DNA from 4 places in the Kitasatospora griseola genome. Region 1 is predicted to be linked to each of the others. Evidence: riboswitches for the same ligand, from Rfam matches in the RefSeq annotation. Region 1 holds a riboswitch; each other region holds the start of a gene.
What was found. A riboswitch is a leader RNA that binds a small molecule or an ion and turns the genes downstream of it on or off. The one in region 1 is predicted to bind cyclic di-AMP.
Positions count from the first base shown of each region.

Region 2: another riboswitch for cyclic di-AMP. It lies ahead of ACI1MP_RS16250 (transglycosylase family protein); the one in region 1 lies ahead of ACI1MP_RS35735 (transglycosylase family protein).
Region 3: another riboswitch for cyclic di-AMP. It lies ahead of ACI1MP_RS29080 (transglycosylase family protein); the one in region 1 lies ahead of ACI1MP_RS35735 (transglycosylase family protein).
Region 4: another riboswitch for cyclic di-AMP. It lies ahead of ACI1MP_RS25200 (peptidoglycan DD-metalloendopeptidase family protein); the one in region 1 lies ahead of ACI1MP_RS35735 (transglycosylase family protein).

Region 1 is NZ_CP173360.1:8,033,941-8,038,465, reverse strand. It holds gene ACI1MP_RS35745 (MFS transporter) at 1-29, opposite strand, end outside; gene ACI1MP_RS35740 (MFS transporter) at 127-1,380, opposite strand; cyclic di-AMP (ydaO/yuaA leader) riboswitch at 1,906-2,074, shown strand; gene ACI1MP_RS35735 (transglycosylase family protein) at 2,078-3,304, shown strand; gene ACI1MP_RS35730 (diiron oxygenase) at 3,433-4,359, opposite strand; gene ACI1MP_RS35725 (pseudouridine synthase) at 4,487-4,525, opposite strand, start outside.
Region 2 is NZ_CP173360.1:3,630,271-3,634,795, reverse strand. It holds gene ACI1MP_RS16255 (cytochrome P450) at 1-1,098, shown strand, start outside; cyclic di-AMP (ydaO/yuaA leader) riboswitch at 1,350-1,533, shown strand; gene ACI1MP_RS16250 (transglycosylase family protein) at 1,537-2,235, shown strand; gene eno (phosphopyruvate hydratase) at 2,461-3,750, shown strand; gene ACI1MP_RS16240 (septum formation initiator family protein) at 3,880-4,317, shown strand; partial or broken gene ACI1MP_RS16235 (DUF501 domain-containing protein) at 4,371-4,525, shown strand, end outside.
Region 3 is NZ_CP173360.1:6,402,573-6,407,097, forward strand. It holds gene ACI1MP_RS29070 (AMP-dependent synthetase/ligase) at 1-829, opposite strand, end outside; gene ACI1MP_RS29075 (hypothetical protein) at 959-1,159, opposite strand; gene ACI1MP_RS29080 (transglycosylase family protein) at 1,294-2,547, opposite strand; cyclic di-AMP (ydaO/yuaA leader) riboswitch at 2,534-2,705, opposite strand; gene ACI1MP_RS29085 (hypothetical protein) at 3,637-4,525, shown strand, end outside.
Region 4 is NZ_CP173360.1:5,540,163-5,544,687, forward strand. It holds gene ACI1MP_RS25185 (GNAT family N-acetyltransferase) at 1-689, opposite strand, end outside; gene ACI1MP_RS25190 (PP2C family protein-serine/threonine phosphatase) at 877-2,088, shown strand; gene ACI1MP_RS25195 (hypothetical protein) at 2,477-2,671, shown strand; cyclic di-AMP (ydaO/yuaA leader) riboswitch at 3,044-3,199, shown strand; gene ACI1MP_RS25200 (peptidoglycan DD-metalloendopeptidase family protein) at 3,202-4,203, shown strand; tRNA gene ACI1MP_RS25205 (tRNA-Gly) at 4,430-4,503, opposite strand.

The sequences.
Region 1 (4,525 bases):
GGCAGTGGGGGCTGGGCCTGGACGGACATGGGGGACTCCCGGGTGGTACGTGGGACGTGGTGCGTGGAGCGGTGCTCCGCGGGCGTCGATCGAGCGGGGGCACATCGGCGATCATATTCCAATCTTTTATGGATTAGTGGATGCAGGGATGGTCGCCGGCCGTGCAGGCAGTCCCCGAACCGCCGGCAGGGCGAGCAGGACGAGGCCGGCCGGCAGTGCCAGAGCGGTCATGCCGAACAGCGCCCGGTGCACGCCGATCCCGTCGGAGAGCGGGCCTGCGAGCACCAGGCCGAGCGGCATCAGCGCCTCCGCGGTCAGCTGGTCGTAGGAGCTGACCCGGGACAGCATCTGCTCGGGTATGTGCACCTGGAGTGACGTCTCCCACAGCACGAAGAACAGGGAGACGCCGACTCCGGTGCACGCCTCCAGCAGAGCGATCACCACGACCGGAGCGCCGGATCCGATGATCAGCGCCTGACAGGAGGCAACCACCATCGCGACGGCCGCCACCGCCATCGGACGGGCCGGTTTGAGGCGGTAGGCACAGACGTCGCCGACGATCGCACCGAGGCCGAAGGCGGTGACCACCACGGCCCAGGCGCCGGCCCCGCCCCACTCGCGATCCGCCAGCACCGGACCGAGCACGAACACCGAGGGCAGCACCACCACGTGGTAGACCGCGATCACGAGCATGCTCGACCACACCCAGGACCGCTGGCGCACCTGCTGCCAGCCGACCCGGAGTTCGGCCAGGAACCCGAGGCGCTCGGCCCGCTCCGTGACGGCCCTCCCGCCCACCGTGCCGAGCCTCGCCAGCACTGCGGCGCTGGCGGCGAAGCTCGCTGCGTCCGCCAGCAGTGCGCCGCCGGGGCCGGCGACGGCAACCAGCGCACCGGCCAGCACCGGGCCGACCACCAGCCCCGCCGAGTGGACGAACCCGCGCAGCGCATTGGCCTCGCCCAGCCGTTCACTGGGCACCAGCAGCGGCAGCAGCCCCGTGGAGGCAGGCAGGAAGAAAGCGTCCGCCACGCCGAACACCACCATCAGCGCCGCCAGCACCCCGACCCGGGCCGTCCCGGTGAGCAGCAGCACCGCGACAGCCGTCTGGACCGCGCACCGCACCAGATCGGAGACCAGCATGATCCGCTGTCTCGGTATCCGGTCCGCCCACACGCCGCCGGCCAGTGTGAACACCAGCATCGGCAGCAAGCCCGCCGCCGCCACCAGGCCGACATCGGCAGCTGACCCGCCGATCGACAGCACTGCGAACGGCAGCGCCACGAACGACACCCTGTCCCCCAGTACGGACAGCGACTGAGCGACGAACAGACGGGCGAACTGGCGCTCCACCCGGAGCACTTCGGGAATCAGCGCAGCCACGGGCACCTCCACAGCGGGTCGGGGAACAGCGATCACCGTGATGGTAGGGAGCCCCCGAACGGGCTGTCGCGCGATTTATCCGCAAGGTCGGCAATGCTCTGGTTCACCTCAACTGCCCATGCTTCTCAGGCGAGTTGACGTTCAGTCAAATTCATGGGACCGGAGCCCGGACGCCCGCCTTCCCCTCCACCCGATTCCCAATCCCACCGATCGGTCAGACTTTCGCATCCGATCGCCCCACCCCCGACTGCCCGATCACCCACCCCCCGACCACCCACCCCCCGACCACCCGATCAGACCGCTCCCCCTCCTCCGAACTCCCGCCAACCGGTCGCCCACGCACGGCCGCCACGCCTCCCCGCCCGCGCCCGGGCGCTCCGCGTCCGAACCCGGCCAGACCTGCGTGACTCGCCCGTGATGCCGGCGCGATGAGCTTGTGATTGCTCCGTTCGAGTGAATAGGCTCGGTCCGGCCCGCACCGCCGGGCCCCGCACGCGGCAACGCCGAACCCTGCCCGCCGCGTTGCCGGGTCGATCACCACAACCCTGGGCGGGGACGGGGGAACCAGGTACGTCGCCGTCCCCCACGGCTAGGGGTGAAGTCGCCCGAACCGGCTCCGACCGGCAGACGGCGGCCGGGCCTCCCTCCGGGTCCGAACCCGACAGCTCACCTCGCAGGCGTGCGGAGAGGATCGAGCATGCTCTTCACGGGTTCCGGGCGTCACCGTAAGCAGAGCCAGGCGGAGAAAGCCGCCGAGCGGGCCATCGCCGCGGCCGGCGTCGTCGGTGTCGGCATCGCACTGCCACTGCTCACCGCGACGGGTGCACAGGCCGCGCCCAGCGCGGTCTGGGACCGGGTCGCCGACTGCGAGAGCGGCGGCAACTGGAGTCTCGACTCGGGCGACGGCATGTACGGCGGTCTCCAGATCACCGCCCAGCGCTGGGTCGACTACGGCGGCACCCAGTACGCCGAGCTGCCCAACGGCGCCACCCGCAGCCAGCAGATCGTGGTCGCCGAACGCATCCTGGCCACCGAGGGCCCGCAGCCGTGGGCCTCGTGCGCCGACTCGTCGGACCTGCGCGTGGCCAGCGCTCCCGGCGTGGTGGACACCAACGACTCGGCGGACGAGTCGGGTGCGCTGCGCGGTGCCCGCGGCGCGGCAGCTGCCAACACCGCCTCGGACGGCACCGTCGCCGCCCCGAACGCCGCCCCGGTCTTCTCCGGCCTGCCCGGCTACGACCCGGTGTCCCACGTGTACTGGTACCAGAAGAACGGCGGCTGGTTCTGGACCAGCCACCAGAGCCTGTACGAGCGCTACATGCAGCTGACGCACCCGCAGCCGCCGACCGCTGCACCGTCCCCGACCACCACCCCGGACGCGCAGGCCCCGACCGCTCCGGCCACCCCGGTCGTCCCGGCACCGCCGACCGACCCGAGCACCGCCCCGAGCCCGAACCCCACCCCGAACCCCACCACGCCCTCCGACGGCCAGAATGGCAACGGAAACGGGCACGGGAACGGGACGGAGAACGGCAACAGCAACAACGGCGCAGGCAACGGCCAGGGGCAGGGTCAGGACCAGGGCCAGGGCGAGACCGGAGGCGGAAACGGAACCGGCGGCAACCAGTCGCCCGCACCGACCACCTCGCCGACCGCTCCGAACACCGACCCGAGCCAGGCGGCCGGCGCGCTGCAGCCGAGCACGTCCACGTCGCCCACCAGCAGCCCGCCGGCCACCGACACCCCGGCGGCCGGCACCCCGGCCGCCCAGCCGTACACCGTCGGCCCGGGTGACACGCTGGCGAAGATCGCCCGCACCCACGAGCTGGACGGCGGCTGGACCGAGCTCTACAACGCCAACAAGCAGGTGCTGGGCGAGAACCCGGACCTGATCCAGCCGGGCCAGGTGCTGAACCTGGGCTGAGGACTGCCAGGCCGGGCCACCGTCGCTTCGGGGCGGCGGCCCGGCGCGGTGCAGGCCGCCGCGGTGCTCCCTCGACGGAGTTCCCGGCGAGGCCGTCGCCCCGTCCCCGGCGCTCTCCCACTCCCCGCTCAGGCGATCACTCCGGCGGCGCGCAGCAGCCAGCGGTTGGCGGCGCCGACCAGTCCGGCGCGGTCCAGAACCCCGATCACCTTCCGGGCCATCTCGATCTTGGTGCTGCGCCAGTGGGGGTTGGCCCGGGCGACGGCCTTGCCGACCTTCGGGTCGAGGCCGACGGCGGCGTAGACCCGGGGGTGGATCAGCGCGGTGGTGGCGAAGTAGATGACCACTCCGAGGAACAGCTGCTCCCACCGGCGCTGCAGGAACCCGAGCCGCTTGCGCACGAGTTCCTCGCGGGCGTAGCTGATGTGTCGGGCCTCCTCGATGACGTGGATCCGGGAGACCTGCCGGGTGAGCGGCTGGAGCGTGTCGTCGTTCATCATTTCGCGTTGGAACGCGTCCAGGATCTCTTCGACGTACATGGTGCCGCCGAAGGTCTGGCTGTGGGTGGAGATCGCCTTGAACAGCCGGCCGAGGTTGTGGGCGACGAATCCGGCGCCGTACGCGGGGGCGCCCATCTTTTCGATCATGCGGGCGAACATGATCGAGTGCCGGCATTCGTCGGCGATCTCGGTGAGCGCGTACTGGACGTGGTTGCTGGTGGGGTCCCGGTCGAAGGCGTGCCGCAGCAGCATCTGCATGAGGATCTCCTCGAACCAGATGCCGACGCTGGCGATCGAGGCGACCTCGTGCTTGGAGAGTTCGATGCGCTCGCCCTCGGTCATCCGCTCCCACAGGTCGGTGCCGTAGAGGGAGAGGTGGCGGGGCGGGCAGTAGTAGGCGCCGGGGACGGGGTCGGCGTCCCAGTCGACGTCCTTGAGCGGGTTGAACGAGAGCTTCGCGGAGGAGGCGAGCAGGCGTTCGGCGGTGCGTTCCCGGTCGGGGGCGGTGCGCTCGCGGTCGGGGGCGCCGGGGGTGACGGCGGGCTGGGGCGGCATGCCGGCTCCTTCGCGGTGGGGCGGAGTCGAGGGTGGGATGGTGCCACTGCCGCGAAGGTAGAAGTTATTAGACTGTCCGTCAATACACCGCGCACAAGGAGGCGCAGACCGTCGGCCCGAGGGTCTGTCAGCCTCGCCAGCCGACCGGATCCGCCCATGCCGCCAG
Region 2 (4,525 bases), 4.4 Mb from region 1:
CGGTACGCGGACGCCCGGCAGGCGCTGGCCGACTCCCGGCTCTCCAAGAACCCGGCGCACCACAGCGAGCAGGCGCACCGCACCGGCCGGGTGGGCATCCCGGGCGAGCGGCAGGCAGACCTGATGACCCACCTGCTGAACATCGACCCGCCGGACCACACCCGGCTGCGCCGCCTGGTGTCGAAGGCGTTCACGCCGCGCCGGGTCGCCGAGTTCGAACCGCGGGTGCAGCAGCTCACCGACCGGCTGATCGACTCCTTCGCGGAGCGCGGCGAGGCCGACCTGATCCACGAGTTCGCCTTCCCGCTGCCGATCTACGCGATCTGCGACCTGCTGGGCGTCCCCGCCGAGGACCAGGACGACCTGCGCGACTGGGCCGGCATGATGATCCGACACACGGGCGGTAAGCGCGGGGGAGTGGGCCGCGCGGTCAAGCAGATCCGCGGCTACCTGGCCGACCTGATCCACCGCAAGCGGGCCGACCTCGGCGACGACCTGATCTCCGGCCTGATCCGGGCCGGTGACCACGGCGAGCACCTGACCGAGAACGAGGCCGCGGCGATGGCCTTCATTCTGCTCTTCGCGGGGTTCGAAACCACCATCAACCTGGTCGGAAACGGACTTTTCGCCCTGCTTCGCAACCCCGGCCAGCGCACCCTGCTCCAGGACTCGCTGGCCCGCGGCGAGTCGGGCCTGCTGGAGACCGGCATCGAGGAACTGCTGCGCTACGACGGCCCGGTGGAGCTGGCGACCTGGCGGTTCGCCACCCGGCCGCTGACCATCGGAGGGGTGGACATCCCGGTGGGCGATCCGGTGCTGGTGGTGCTGGCCGCGGCGGACCGCGACCCGACCCGGTTCTCCGACGAGAACACCCTGGACCTGGCCCGGGCGGACAATCCGCACCTCGGTTTCGGGCACGGGATCCACTACTGCATCGGCGCGCCGCTCGCCCGGCTCGAAGGGCAGCGCGCGATAGGCACACTGCTGACACGGCTGCCGGACCTCCAGCTCGCCGCCGATCCGGCCGAACTCCGTTGGCGGGGCGGGCTGATCATGCGCGGGCTGCGGGAGCTCCCGGTCTCCTTCACGCCCCGCTGACCCCGGTTTCGACCGCGGCCGACCTGCTCCCGCGCGGGATCGCCAACTGTCGTGCCGGGGGCGCGCGTGCGCCCCCGGACGGGCGAATGCGGACATACATGGACGGTTTGTGCACGAGATGTGAAGGTCCGTAATTTCGGCGTGATACCGGTGATATGAGCTTGTGATTGCTCATCAGCTCTGCTTACTCTCCGATCTGCCCGCAGCCGTGGGCCCCGAACGCGGCACGCCGAGTCCTGTCCACCGCGCCCTCGGGACACCGACCAGGAATTCGGACAGGAGCGGGGGACCCAGGTGTGAACGCCGTAGCAGTTCCGACGGCTTGGGGTGAAGCCGCCCGGGAGCGGACGCAGTCGCGTCCCCGCTCCCCGGCGGCCGGGCCAGCCTCCCGGTCCGAACCCGACAGCTCACCTCGCAGGCGTGCGGAGAGGAAGTCCCATGCTGTTCACCGGTTCCGGCCGTCACCGCCGTAGTACCAAGGCCGAGAAGGTCGTCGCCGCCGCAGGCGTGGCGTCCGTGGGCCTGGCCCTGCCCCTGCTGTCCGCCACCGGAGCGGCCGCCGCGCCCGCCGACACCTGGGACCGCGTCGCCCAGTGCGAGAGCGGCGGCAACTGGGCCATCAACACCGGCAACGGGTACTACGGCGGCCTGCAGTTCTCCTCCTCCACCTGGCGCGCCTACGGCGGCAGCGAGTACGCGTCCCGCGCCGACCAGGCCTCCCGCTCCCAGCAGATCGCGGTGGCCGAGCGGGTGCTCGCCTCCCAGGGCCCCGGCGCCTGGCCGGTCTGCTCGGGCAAGGCCGGCCTGACCAAGGGCGGCGGCAGCGGCTCCCAGGACACCGCCTCCCGCTCGCAGCAGCGCCCGGCCACGCAGCAGCAGCAGTCGACCAAGACGCCGAAGTCCCAGCAGCAGCAGACCCCGAAGGCGCAGCAGCCGCAGCAGGGCCACAAGTCCCCGAAGCCGGCCACCACCTCGCAGGCCGCCGGGAAGTACACCGTGCAGAGCGGTGACACGCTGTCCGGCATCGCCGCCGCGCGGAACCTGTCCGGTGGCTGGGAGCAGCTGTTCCAGGCGAACCGCGACGTGATCGGCGGCAACCCCGACCTGATCGTCCCCGGGCAGGTCCTCTCGATGTGACGCCGCGGAGCGTCGGCCGGCCGGGCTGACGCTCCGTCCGTTCCGGGCGCGCGCCGAGCAGTTCGCGCCGTCCGGAACGGCCCGGTGGCGGGCAAACAGGTGAACTACCAGTGAGTAGCCGGGCCACACGGTGAGACGGGGCCCGGCCGGGCGTGGCCGCAGGCATGTCTGCGGCTAGGCTCTGGGCGTAACGACCACACATCCGCTTCCGCTAGGAGATGCCTCGTGCCGTCCATTGATGTCGTCGTAGCCCGTGAGATCCTCGACTCCCGCGGCAACCCCACGGTCGAGGTCGAGGTCGGTCTCGACGACGGCAGCACCGGTCGCGCGGCTGTCCCGTCGGGCGCCTCCACCGGCGCCTTCGAGGCGCTGGAGCTCCGCGACGGCGACAAGAACCGCTACTTCGGCAAGGGCGTCGAGAAGGCCGTCCTCGCCGTCATCGAGCAGATCGGCCCGGAGCTGGTCGGCTACGACGCCACCGAGCAGCGCCTGATCGACCAGGCCATGCTCGACCTGGACGCCACCCCGGACAAGTCCTCGCTCGGCGCCAACGCCATCCTCGGCGTCTCGCTCGCCGTCGCGCACGCCGCGTCCGAGGCCAGCGACCTGCCGCTGTTCCGCTACCTGGGCGGCCCGAACGCCCACGTGCTGCCGGTCCCGATGATGAACATCCTCAACGGCGGCTCGCACGCGGACTCCAACGTCGACATCCAGGAGTTCATGATCGCCCCGATCGGCGCGGAGTCCTTCTCCGAGGCCGTCCGCTGGGGCGTCGAGGTCTACCACACCCTCAAGGGCGTGCTGAAGGAGCGCGGGCTCTCCACCGGCCTGGGCGACGAGGGCGGCTTCGCCCCGAACCTGGACTCCAACCGCGAGGCCCTCGACCTGATCACCGAGGCCATCAAGAAGGCCGGCTACACCCCGGGCAAGGACGTCGCGCTCGCCCTGGACGTCGCCGCCTCCGAGTTCTACAAGGACGGCGCCTACCAGTTCGAGGGCAAGGCCCTGTCGGCCGCCGAGCTGGTCGAGTACTACGCCGAGCTGGTCGCCGCCTACCCGCTGGTCTCCATCGAGGACCCGCTGGACGAGTCCGACTGGGACGGCTGGAAGGCCATCACCGACAAGCTGGGCGACAAGGTCCAGCTGGTCGGCGACGACCTGTTCGTCACCAACCCGGAGCGCCTGCGCCGGGGCATCGAGACCGGCACCGCCAACGCGCTGCTGGTGAAGGTCAACCAGATCGGCTCGCTCACCGAGACCCTGGACGCCGTCGAGCTGGCCCAGCGCAACGGCTACCGCTGCATGATGTCGCACCGCTCCGGCGAGACCGAGGACGTCACCATCGCCGACCTCGCCGTCGCCACCAACTGCGGCCAGATCAAGACCGGCGCCCCGGCCCGCTCCGAGCGCGTCGCCAAGTACAACCAGCTGCTGCGCATCGAGGAGATCCTCGACGACGCCGCGGAGTACGCGGGCCGCGGCGCGTTCCCGCGCTTCCGCTCTGCGGACAAGTAAGCACAGCCGCCCTGCGGACAAGTAAGCACAGCAAGGGCTGATCCGCCACTGAGCTCGATGTGACCGGTGCCCCGGCCTCCACCGCGTAGGGTGGGCCGGGGCACCGGCATGCGCAGGAGGGGCGACCAGATGGCCAAGTGGAGGATCCCCGGACTGGCGGCGCGCCCGCGCTTCACCAGCCGGGCCACCGTGCTGGTGCTCGTGCTGTGCTCACTGGTGGCGATACTCGCCTACCCCGCCCGGCAGTACATCGCCCAGCGGGGTGAGATCGCCGACCAGCGGGCCAAGGCCGAACACGCCCGCCAGCAGGTCGACGAGCTGCGCCGGGCCAGGGCCCGCTGGCAGGACCCGGAGTACGTCAAGGCACAGGCCCGGGAACGGCTGCACTACGCGCTGCCGGGCGAGACCCCGTTCGTCTCGGTCGCCCCGCCGCCCGCGCCGGGCGACAAGCAGTCCGCCTCGGACGCCACCGGACACCCGAAGGCCGCCCGCCCCTGGTACTCCTCCTTCTGGGACTCGGTGGACGCCGCCGACACCGCACTCGCCGCACCGCCCGCCGTCCCCTGACGGCCCTGACGCCACGTCACCCCACCCGCCCCCATCCGACGAACAGACTGCTGATGAGCAACCAGAACCCTCCTGTCTCCGACCACGACGTCGCGGCCATCGCCGCCCAGCTCGGCCGGGTGCCGCGCGGGCTGCGCGCCGTCGCCCACCGCTGCCCGTGCGGCAACCCGGACGTGGTGGAGACCGCGCCCCGGCTGCCCGACGGCAC
Region 3 (4,525 bases), 1.6 Mb from region 1:
AGACGCAGGTCACCTGGATCATCCGGCCCAGCACGTGGGCCAGCGGCAGGAACAGCAGGGTGGACGGCGTCTCGCCGGTGGCGGCGGTGAACACCGGCTCCAGCAGGGCGTGGCAGTTCGCCGCCTCGGTGAGGAAGTTGGCGTGGGTGAGCAGGCAGCCCTTGGGGCGTCCGGTGGTGCCGGAGGTGTAGATCAGGGTGGCCTCGCTGTCCGGGCCGAGCGCCTTCCTGCGCTGCTCCACCTCCCCGGCGGGGACGGTCCTGCCGAGCTCGCCGAGGGTGGCGACGGCGTCCTCGTCCAGCCGCCACAGCGGCACCGTGCCGCCGGTGCGGGCGATCGCCACCGTCAGCACCTCGGCGGTGCCGGCGTCCTCCGCGACCGCCAGCACCGCGCCGGAGTCGCGGAGGATCCACTCGGCCTGCTCGATCGCGGAGGTCGGGTACACCGGCACCACGGACGCGCCGGCCGCCCAGGCCGCGAAGTCCAGCAGCGTCCACTCGTAGCGGGTGCGCGACATCAGGACGATCCGCCCGCCGGGCCGGACCCCGGCGGCGATCAGCCCGCGGGCGGTCGCCGCCACCTGATCGGCGAACTGCCGGGCCGTCACCTGCTGCCAGCCGCCGTCCGGCCGGCGCCTGGTCAGCACCTCGGCGTCCGGCGCCTGCTCGGCGTTGCGGAACGGCAGGTCGGCGAGGCTGCCGGCGTCCGGCGGCGGTACCAGGTGCGGGGTGCGGGCTTCGACGACCCGGCCGTCGGAGCGCAGGACTTCGACGGGCGCACGGTCGCGCAGATGCTCGGCGCGGGCGGCCCGGGCGAGGGGGTGTGCCATCGGCGAACTCCCTTGGGTGGGTGGGGGTCCGCCCAGGGTAGGGACTCGGCCGCGAACTTACTAGACGGTAAGTTCCTTGACAGTAACAGGATTTGACGTGTCGCCGACCGGCCTCGCCCGCCAGGTTGCTCAGCCCTCCTCGACGGACGGCGCCGGGCCGGCGAACCGCTCGCCGTCCCGGCTGCCGCCGGTCCGCGCCCGGGTGCGCCGGCCGGTGGACAGGTAGTCGCGCACCAGCAGCTCCACCGCGTCCTGCGGGCTGCCCACCCCGAGGCGCATCATCGCCTCCAGCGCGAGATCCGCCTCCAGCGTGATCGTCACCTTCGCCATCGCACCGCTCCCCGGTTCTCGGCGGTCTCGCCACCGCTTCCGGCCGACAACAGGCCGCTGCCCCCGGAGCCGACCAGGGTCTCCGGGGGCAGCGGCGTTCACCGTGCGGTGCGTGCGGCGGGGGCTTCCGGGTGTCAGACCCGACCGGCGAAGTCCGGCGCCCAGTTGGCGATGGTCTCGGTCCGCACACCGGACTTCGGGTTGGCGGCCTCGACGTACTTGCCGTCGCCGATGTAGATCGCCACGTGGTAGACGCCCGAGTTGGCGCCGTTGTTCGACCAGAACAGCAGGTCGCCCGGCTGCAGGCTGTTCAGCGAGACCCGGGTCGAGTAGTCGGCCTGGTCCGCGGCGACGCGCGGCAGGCTGATGCCGGCCTGGCGGAACGCCGCCTGGGTCAGGCCCGAGCAGTCCCAGCCGCCGTTGCCGGTGCCGCCGTAGATGTACGGCTGGCCGACCTTGGACAGCGCGAAGTCGATCGCCGCGGCCTTCGACCCGGTCGCCTTGACGGCGGCGGTGGTGGCGGCGGTGGTCGTGGTGGTGGCGGCCGGCTTCGCGGGGGTGCTCGGCTTGGCCGGGGCCGGGGTGCTCGGCGCCGGGGCGTCGGTCTTCCGGTTCGAGCCGTTGGACGAGGAGTTGCCGGCCGGCGCGGACTGCTTGGCCGGAGCCTGGGCGACGGCGACGTTGCCGAGCGCCAGCTGCTGACCCGGGTAGATCATGTCCGGGCCCTCGGCGAGGACGGAGCGGTTCAGCTCGTACAGCTTCTCCCAGCCGCCCTCGACGTTCTGGCGCTGGGCGATGGCGGACAGCCAGTCGCCCGCCACCACGGTGTAGCTGCCGGAGGCCTGGGGGGCCTGCTGGGCCTGCGGCTGGGCCTGCTGGCGCTGCTGCTGGGGCTGGGTCTGCTTCGGGGCCTGCTGGACCTGCGGCTGGGCCGGCTTCGACGCGGTGTCCTGCGACGGCTTGGCGGCGGTGGAGCCCGCGGAGGTGTCGACCTGCGGGGCGGCGCCGCCCTTGGTCAGACCGGCCTGGACCGAGCACACCGGCCAGGCGCCGGGGCCCTGCGAGGCCAGCACCTTCTCGGCGACGGCGATCTGCTGGTCCTTGGTGGCCAGGTCGGCGCGCGGGGCGAACGCGGTGCCGCCGAAGGCGGCCCAGGTGGAGGCGGTGAACTGGAGGCCGCCGTAGAAGCCGTTGCCGGTGTTGATGGACCAGTTGCCGCTGGACTCGCACTGGGCGACCTTGTCCCAGGTGGCCACCGACGCGGCGGAGGCGGTGCCGGCCGCGAGGCCGGGGACGGTGAGGCCGATGCCCACGACACCGGTGGTGGCGATCAGACGGCGGGCGCGCTTGGCGCTGACGGGCAGCATGAAGATGCGTTCCTCTCCCACGCCTGCGAGGTGAGCTGTCGGATTCGGGCTGGAGTTGCCCGGCCGCGCGCACCTCTCGGTGCGCCCGGCTTCACCCCTAGCCCCGGACCGGTCCGTCAGGACCGCCCCAGGGCGACTTACCTGGTTCCCCCGCCCCTGCCGCGGTGCGTTTCGCATGAGCCGGCGCACCCGGCGGCAGGACTCGGCGTTCCGGGTGAGCTGGGTCCGTGTGTCCACGAACGTGGGCAGGAGATTAAGCGGATTTAAGGACGATTAGCAAATGCCAGTGACGGTCGTCACTCGGCTCAGAAAAGACGATCACGGACTCGCTCCGAACTGGTCCCGCGATGTCGGAAACTGCTGACCCCTCAGGCCTGGGTGTGCTACGTCATGAAATGCGAGCTATGTGATGGAGTTCGCAAATGTCCGTATCGATTTTCCACCCCCGGTTTCGTGATGTGGCAGCCCGTGGTCCGAGGCGGCTCGAGCGTTCGTGGGGCACTCCGGGAAATCGGGCGCCGGCCGATTTCTGCGCTTCAGTAATGGTTGATGACGACGCGTCAAATCTGCGACATGTGTGGATGGTTGAAGTAGTCCCGAGTTTCCGATATGTGATTCTGACGGAACCTTAGAGGCTCAATTTTCATGCAGTGACATTGCTTTGACGTGGCATCGAAATCTGAACAGCACTGCTACTGCGGCACGGCGAGGGTCCTGGTCGGGCAGCATGTCGCAGATGTGGGACGGCGGGTCGCGGAGGCCCTTGCCGGACTGCTGGATGCCGCGATCGGATCGGAAGGGCTATTGCTTTGCCTCCGTTCCATCTGTATAAGGATGATCAATCGATCGTCAGTAGGTGGGCTGGCGGCCGCACTTGACCAGCTCTTCACGTTGCCTGCATCGTTCCTTCCCGACTGCTCGCCGATGATCATGGCGAGCCTGTGGGAGGAAAAGATCAAAAGCATGTCAAGAAATCCTGAGTCATCACGTTGTACGGCCGGGTGCCGCAGAGGGGGGACGAGAACTGTTTCGCAGGCAGCCTTCAGTGCCGCTGCGGCACTGTTGCTGATTTCCATATCGGTGCCTTTTGCCGCGGCCGAGCCGACTCCGATGCCCAGTCAGACCGCCGGGGACAATCAGCCCCCCGGTGAGTCCGAGGCCACCAAGGCGATCCGCGCGGCGCTCCAGCAGGCCAAGAGCACCGGCACGCCGGTCCGGATCGACGCGCTGACCACCGAGACCAGCGAGACGTTCGCCGAGACGGACGGCCGGTCGCTCCACTCCGAGAACTTCGCCCAGGACGTCAGGACCAAGCGCACCGGTCAGTGGCAGACCCTCGACACCGCGTTGCGGCCCAAGAGCGACGGCACGATCGTCCCCGCCGTCACCGGCTCCGACCTGGCGCTCTCCGGCGGCGGCAGCGGTCCGCTCGCCACCGTTACCACGGCCGACGGCAAGAAGCTTTCGGTCTCGGCGCCGTTCGCCCTGCCGAAGCCGACGCTGAACGGCTCCAAGGCCACCTACGCCTCGGTCCTGCCCGATGTGGACCTCGAAGTGACGGCCCGTCCGGACGGCGGCTGGCGCGAGGTGGTCGTCGTCAAGACTGCGCAGGCGGCCGCCGACCCGCGCCTGGAGTCGTTGCGGTTCCCCATCCAGGCCACTGGGCTGACGGTCGCCTCGGACCAGGCCGGCAACGTCTCGCTGACCGACGACGCGGGCAAGGTGCGTTTCCACGCCCCGACGCCGTTCCAGTGGGACTCCACCAAGCCCGCCCCGGCCGCCCCGTTGAACGGCTCGCCCGCGGCCGCCCCCAAGTCGCTGTTCGCCGCGCCTGCGTCGGCCGCGACGGCACCGGACTCGGACGTCTCCACCGCGGAGCGCCCGGGCGACGGCGCCGTCGTCTCGGCCATCGGCGTGGGCGCCAACAGCAGCGAACTGGTGCTGACTCCCGACCGGAACACCTTCGGCAAGGGCACCGGCCCCTGGTACCTCGACCCCG
Region 4 (4,525 bases), 2.5 Mb from region 1:
GCGTAGCCGAGCAGCTCTCCCGTCTCCGGGTCCTCCGCCAGCACCGACTGCAGCGGGGAGAAGCCGCTGCGGGACTCCGGCGCGTCCAGCACCGGGAGCTTCTCCCAGCCGGGCTGCCGCAGCAGGGTGCCCGGGCGGCGAGTGGCGAGGCGGGCGTACAGCTCCTCGCAGCGCGCCAGTTCGGCCGTCGGATCGGCCAGCCGCAGCACCAGCTCGCCGCGGCGCTCCGGCGTGTGCACCTTCGCCCGGCCGCGGAGCATCGACACCACGGCCTTGCGGGTGCCCTGCCCGTAGCCGAACCGCCCGTAGATCGCCGGCTCGGACGCCGTCAGCACCGCCAGCGACTCCCCGGCCGCCCGCACGTCCGCCAACTGACGGCGCATCATGGCGGTCAGCGCGCCCCGGCGCCGGTGGGTGGGCAGCACGCCCACCATCGTCACGCCCGCCGCCGGGACCACCGCGCCGCCCGGCACCACCAGTCGGAAGCTGAACGCCGAGCCGCCGCCGACGATGCGCTCGCCCTCGCAGATCGCCAGCGAACGCTCCACCTCCGTCAACTCGTGCCACAGCGCGCGCTCCGCGGGGGCCTCCCCGCCGCCGCCGAACGCCACGTCCAGGGTGCTGTACCAGGTCTCCCACTCCTCGACGCGCAACGGCCGCAGGGTCAGTTCGGGGTGTCGAATCGTCATGAGGCCCTGCCTACCACCCGAACCGGAAGCGTGCGACCGATTTGTCGCGCCCATGCCGGTCTCCGGTCTCCGGTGCTCCCCGTCGCGGCGCCCGCGGCCGAAACCCACCGGAGCGTGCCGCTCTCGTTGCACTCGGTGCCACCCGGGCCGTCGACGCGGGCACCGCCGGTGGATAAGGTCGGTCCCCATGGCCGACAGCGCGCGCACCGGAGCGACGGGCCGGGGCGGCAGACCGCCCCGCGAGCCCGTGACGGCCCGGCTGCGCGCTGCGCTGTACCGGGCCCGACGCAGGCTGCGCCGCACCGGCGTCGACTACTTCCGCGGCGACGGCGCCGACTGGTGGGCGTTCGCCGCCCTCGCCCTCGCCGTGCCCGTGCTGGTGCTGCTGAACATCGCGATCCCCGACTGGGCCCCACCCACCGCCCTGGTGCTGCCGGTGCTGGCCGGCGCCCTGCTGCTGCGCCCCGGCACCCTGGTGCTGCTGTACGCCGTCGCGGCGGGCGGGCTGATCGCCGAGTCCCTGGTGCACACCGGGGAGCGCGTCGCCAGCGCGCAGCCCGAGGCCTACACCCACGGCGTGACCCCGGGTGCCGCCCTGGTGGTCGGCGCGGTCGGCGTCGCCGGGCTGCTGGTCGCCCAGTTCCGCCGCCGGATCGGCGTGCCCTGGCGGGGCGGCTCCACCATGCTGTTCGACCTGCGCGAGCGGATCCGGGTCCAGGGCCGCATCCCGCAACTGCCCGACGGCTGGCACACCGACACCGCGCTGCGCCCGGCCGGCGGCCAGTCCTTCTCCGGCGACTTCATGGCCGCCGCCCGCACCGGCCCCGGCGGGCGGGTGCTCGAAGTCGTCCTCGCCGACGTCTCCGGCAAGGGCATGGACGCCGGCAGCCGCTCGCTGCTGCTGTCCGGCGCCTTCGGCGGACTGCTCGGCTCGCTGCCCGCCCACGACTTCCTGCCCGCCGCCAACGGTTACCTGCTGCGCCAGGACTGGGCAGAGGGCTTCGCCACCGCCGTCCACCTGGTGGTGGACCTGGACACCGGCGAGTACGAACTGCTCTCCGCCGGACACCTGCCCGGCATGCACCGCCTCGCGGGGGCCGGTTACTGGGAGGTCAAGGAGGCCGAGGGCCCGCTGCTCGGCGTCTACGACGAAGCCAAGTTCGAGGGGGTGCGCGGCACCCTCGGCCCCGGCGACGTCCTGATGCTGTGCACCGACGGCATGGTGGAGATCCCCGGCCGCGACCTCGCCGAGGGCATGGACCGGCTGATGGGCGAGGCCGACCGGCTGGTCGCCGCCGCACCGGCGGCGATCCGGTCCGGGGCGGCGGTCCGGCTGATCGACACCGTCGCCAAGCACGTCAACGACGACCGCGCGGTGCTGCTGATCTGGCGCCGCTGAACCCGCGGCGAGTGCAGACCCGGTGAGCGCGGAGTGTCCACGGAGTGTCAAACCCGGGCGTTGATCTTCGGCCAATTCCGGTGCGGCGTCCGGGCCGACCGGTGACACCGGATCTGCCTGCCGGTTTACCGCGCCGGCCTGCGCGGACCGCCGCCCGCCGACGGGCCGTCAGAACCCGTCCGCTATCGTCGCGGTCGGCGAAAATCAGTCCTACCAGGCGGGTTCGGGCGCAGGAGCCCCGGGCAAGTTCTTTACGCACTCCGCACGAGCGACCACACTGAGTCCGGATGGAGTGGTGGGGACACGGGGGGCTGGGGCCGGTTTCCGCCTGGGAGCCATCGCCGGCTTTCACCCGAACCCCCGCCACGAATCGAGGAAGTGAGTCCCGGTGGCCTTCTCCGTCTCCGCGCTTGTCCTGTTCGGCATCATCGTCGCGATCTTCATTCGCAACAAGCAGCTGAAGTCCGGGCACGCCATCGTCGCCGCCCTGTTCGGCTTCATGCTGAGCCAGTCGACCATGGCCGGCCCGATCCAGCAGTTCCTCACCTCGGTCTCCAAGGCCATCGCCTCGATCGCGGGTTGACGCCGCGTCGGCTCTCCGGCGACACGCCACGACGGGCGGGAGGCACCCCCGCACCGTCCATTCGGCCTGCCCGCAGGTGACCAGGGTCACCCACGGCGTCACGCCGGGTCCGCGACCGAACGCGCACGGTGGCCGAGGTCGCCCACCGTGCGGGGTTCGTGTGCGCACCGTCATGATCCCGTACGCGCACCGCAGCGGCCCGGTCGACACCGCGTGACCTGGTGGACCGTCAGCCCCTTCCCGATCTTGGGAACGGGGCCGGTCGGCGTTTGCCAGCCTCGCGGGCCGTGGGATTTGCTTCGTCCGCAGCCCGGCCAGTGACCGGGCGGGCCACCGGACGGAACGCCTAGTCCTGCCGTCGTCCGGTGCCGACCAGATACCACGCCACGGCAGGAGCGGGGGAACCACAGGTAAGTCGCCGGGCCCGGGAACATCCGGGAACGGCTCGGGGTGAAGCCGCAGTTCTGCGGCCGGGCAACTCTCGCCCGAACCCGACAGCTCACCTCGCAGGCGTCGGAGAGGAATGCTTCATGTCCGTTCAGGGCAAGCACCGCAAGCCGCGCCTGGCCACCGTCGCCCGCATCGCCATCGCCGCCGGTGTGGCCGGCGCCGCGATCGGTCTCCCGGTCACCGCCGCCTCCGCGCACACCGCCACCGAGCAGGGCGCCAACCGCCCGGCGTCCCAGGTCTCGACGGACGCGACGCCGGTCGCCTCCGCGCACGACTACCGGGTCGTCTCCGGCGACACCCTGTCCAAGATCGCTGCCGCGCAGCACGTGGACGGCGGCTGGGAGAAGCTCTACCAGGACAACCACTCCGTGGTCGGCGGCAACCCCGACCTGATCTTCCCCGGCCAGCAGCTGACCATCAACGGCCAGGCCGCCGCCCCCGCGAAGGCCCCGGCCGCCAAGTCCACCTCCTCGGACACCGCCGCGAAGCCCGCCGCCGCGCCGAAGCCCGCCGCTGCGCCGAAGCCCGCCACCAAGCCGGCCGTCACCGTCACGAAGCCGGCCGTCGCCGACACCGCCAAGACCCAGCAGGCGGCCCCGGCCCCGAAGGCGTCGACCCCGGCTCCGGCCGTCACCACCGTGCCGGTCGCTCCGGTCGCCGCGACCACCAGCGCCAACGCCGCGTACGTGGCCCCCGCGCCGGGCAAGGTCACCACCGGTTACAAGGTGGCCGGCTCCAACTGGTCCAGCGGCTACCACACCGGCATCGACTTCCCGGTCGCCACCGGCACCAGCCTCAAGGCCGTCGCCGCGGGCACCGTGGTCTCGGCCGGCAACGGCGGCGCCTACGGCAACCAGGTCGTCATCAAGCTGGCCGACGGCAAGTACGCCCAGTACGCCCACCTGTCCTCGATCTCCGTCTCGGCCGGCCAGGCCGTGACGGCGGGCCAGCAGATCGGCCTCTCCGGCGCCACCGGCAACGTCACCGGCCCGCACCTGCACTTCGAGATCCGCACCACCCCGGACTACGGCTCCGACATCGACCCCGTCGCCTACCTGGCGGCCCACGGCGTCAACGTCTGATCCACGCCTCACCCCCCGAAGGCCCCGCGCAGCCACCCGGCCGCCCGGGGCCTTCGGGCTGCCCGGGGTGCGGCGCTCCGGGCGGGCGGCCGGGGTGCGGCAGCGGGGTGCGGCAGGGGGGTCGAGGGGTGCGGCCGGGCGCGTGGTCGAGGGGTGTCGCCGAGGGGGTGACCGGCCGAAACGCCGACGGCCCCGACTGCGTGGGCAGTCGGGGCCGTCGGCCTGCTGGAGCGGGTGACGAGAATCGAACTCGCGTGACCAGTTTGGAAGACTGGGGCTCTACCATTGAGCTACACCCGCAAAGGCGTACCCGCACCGCAGT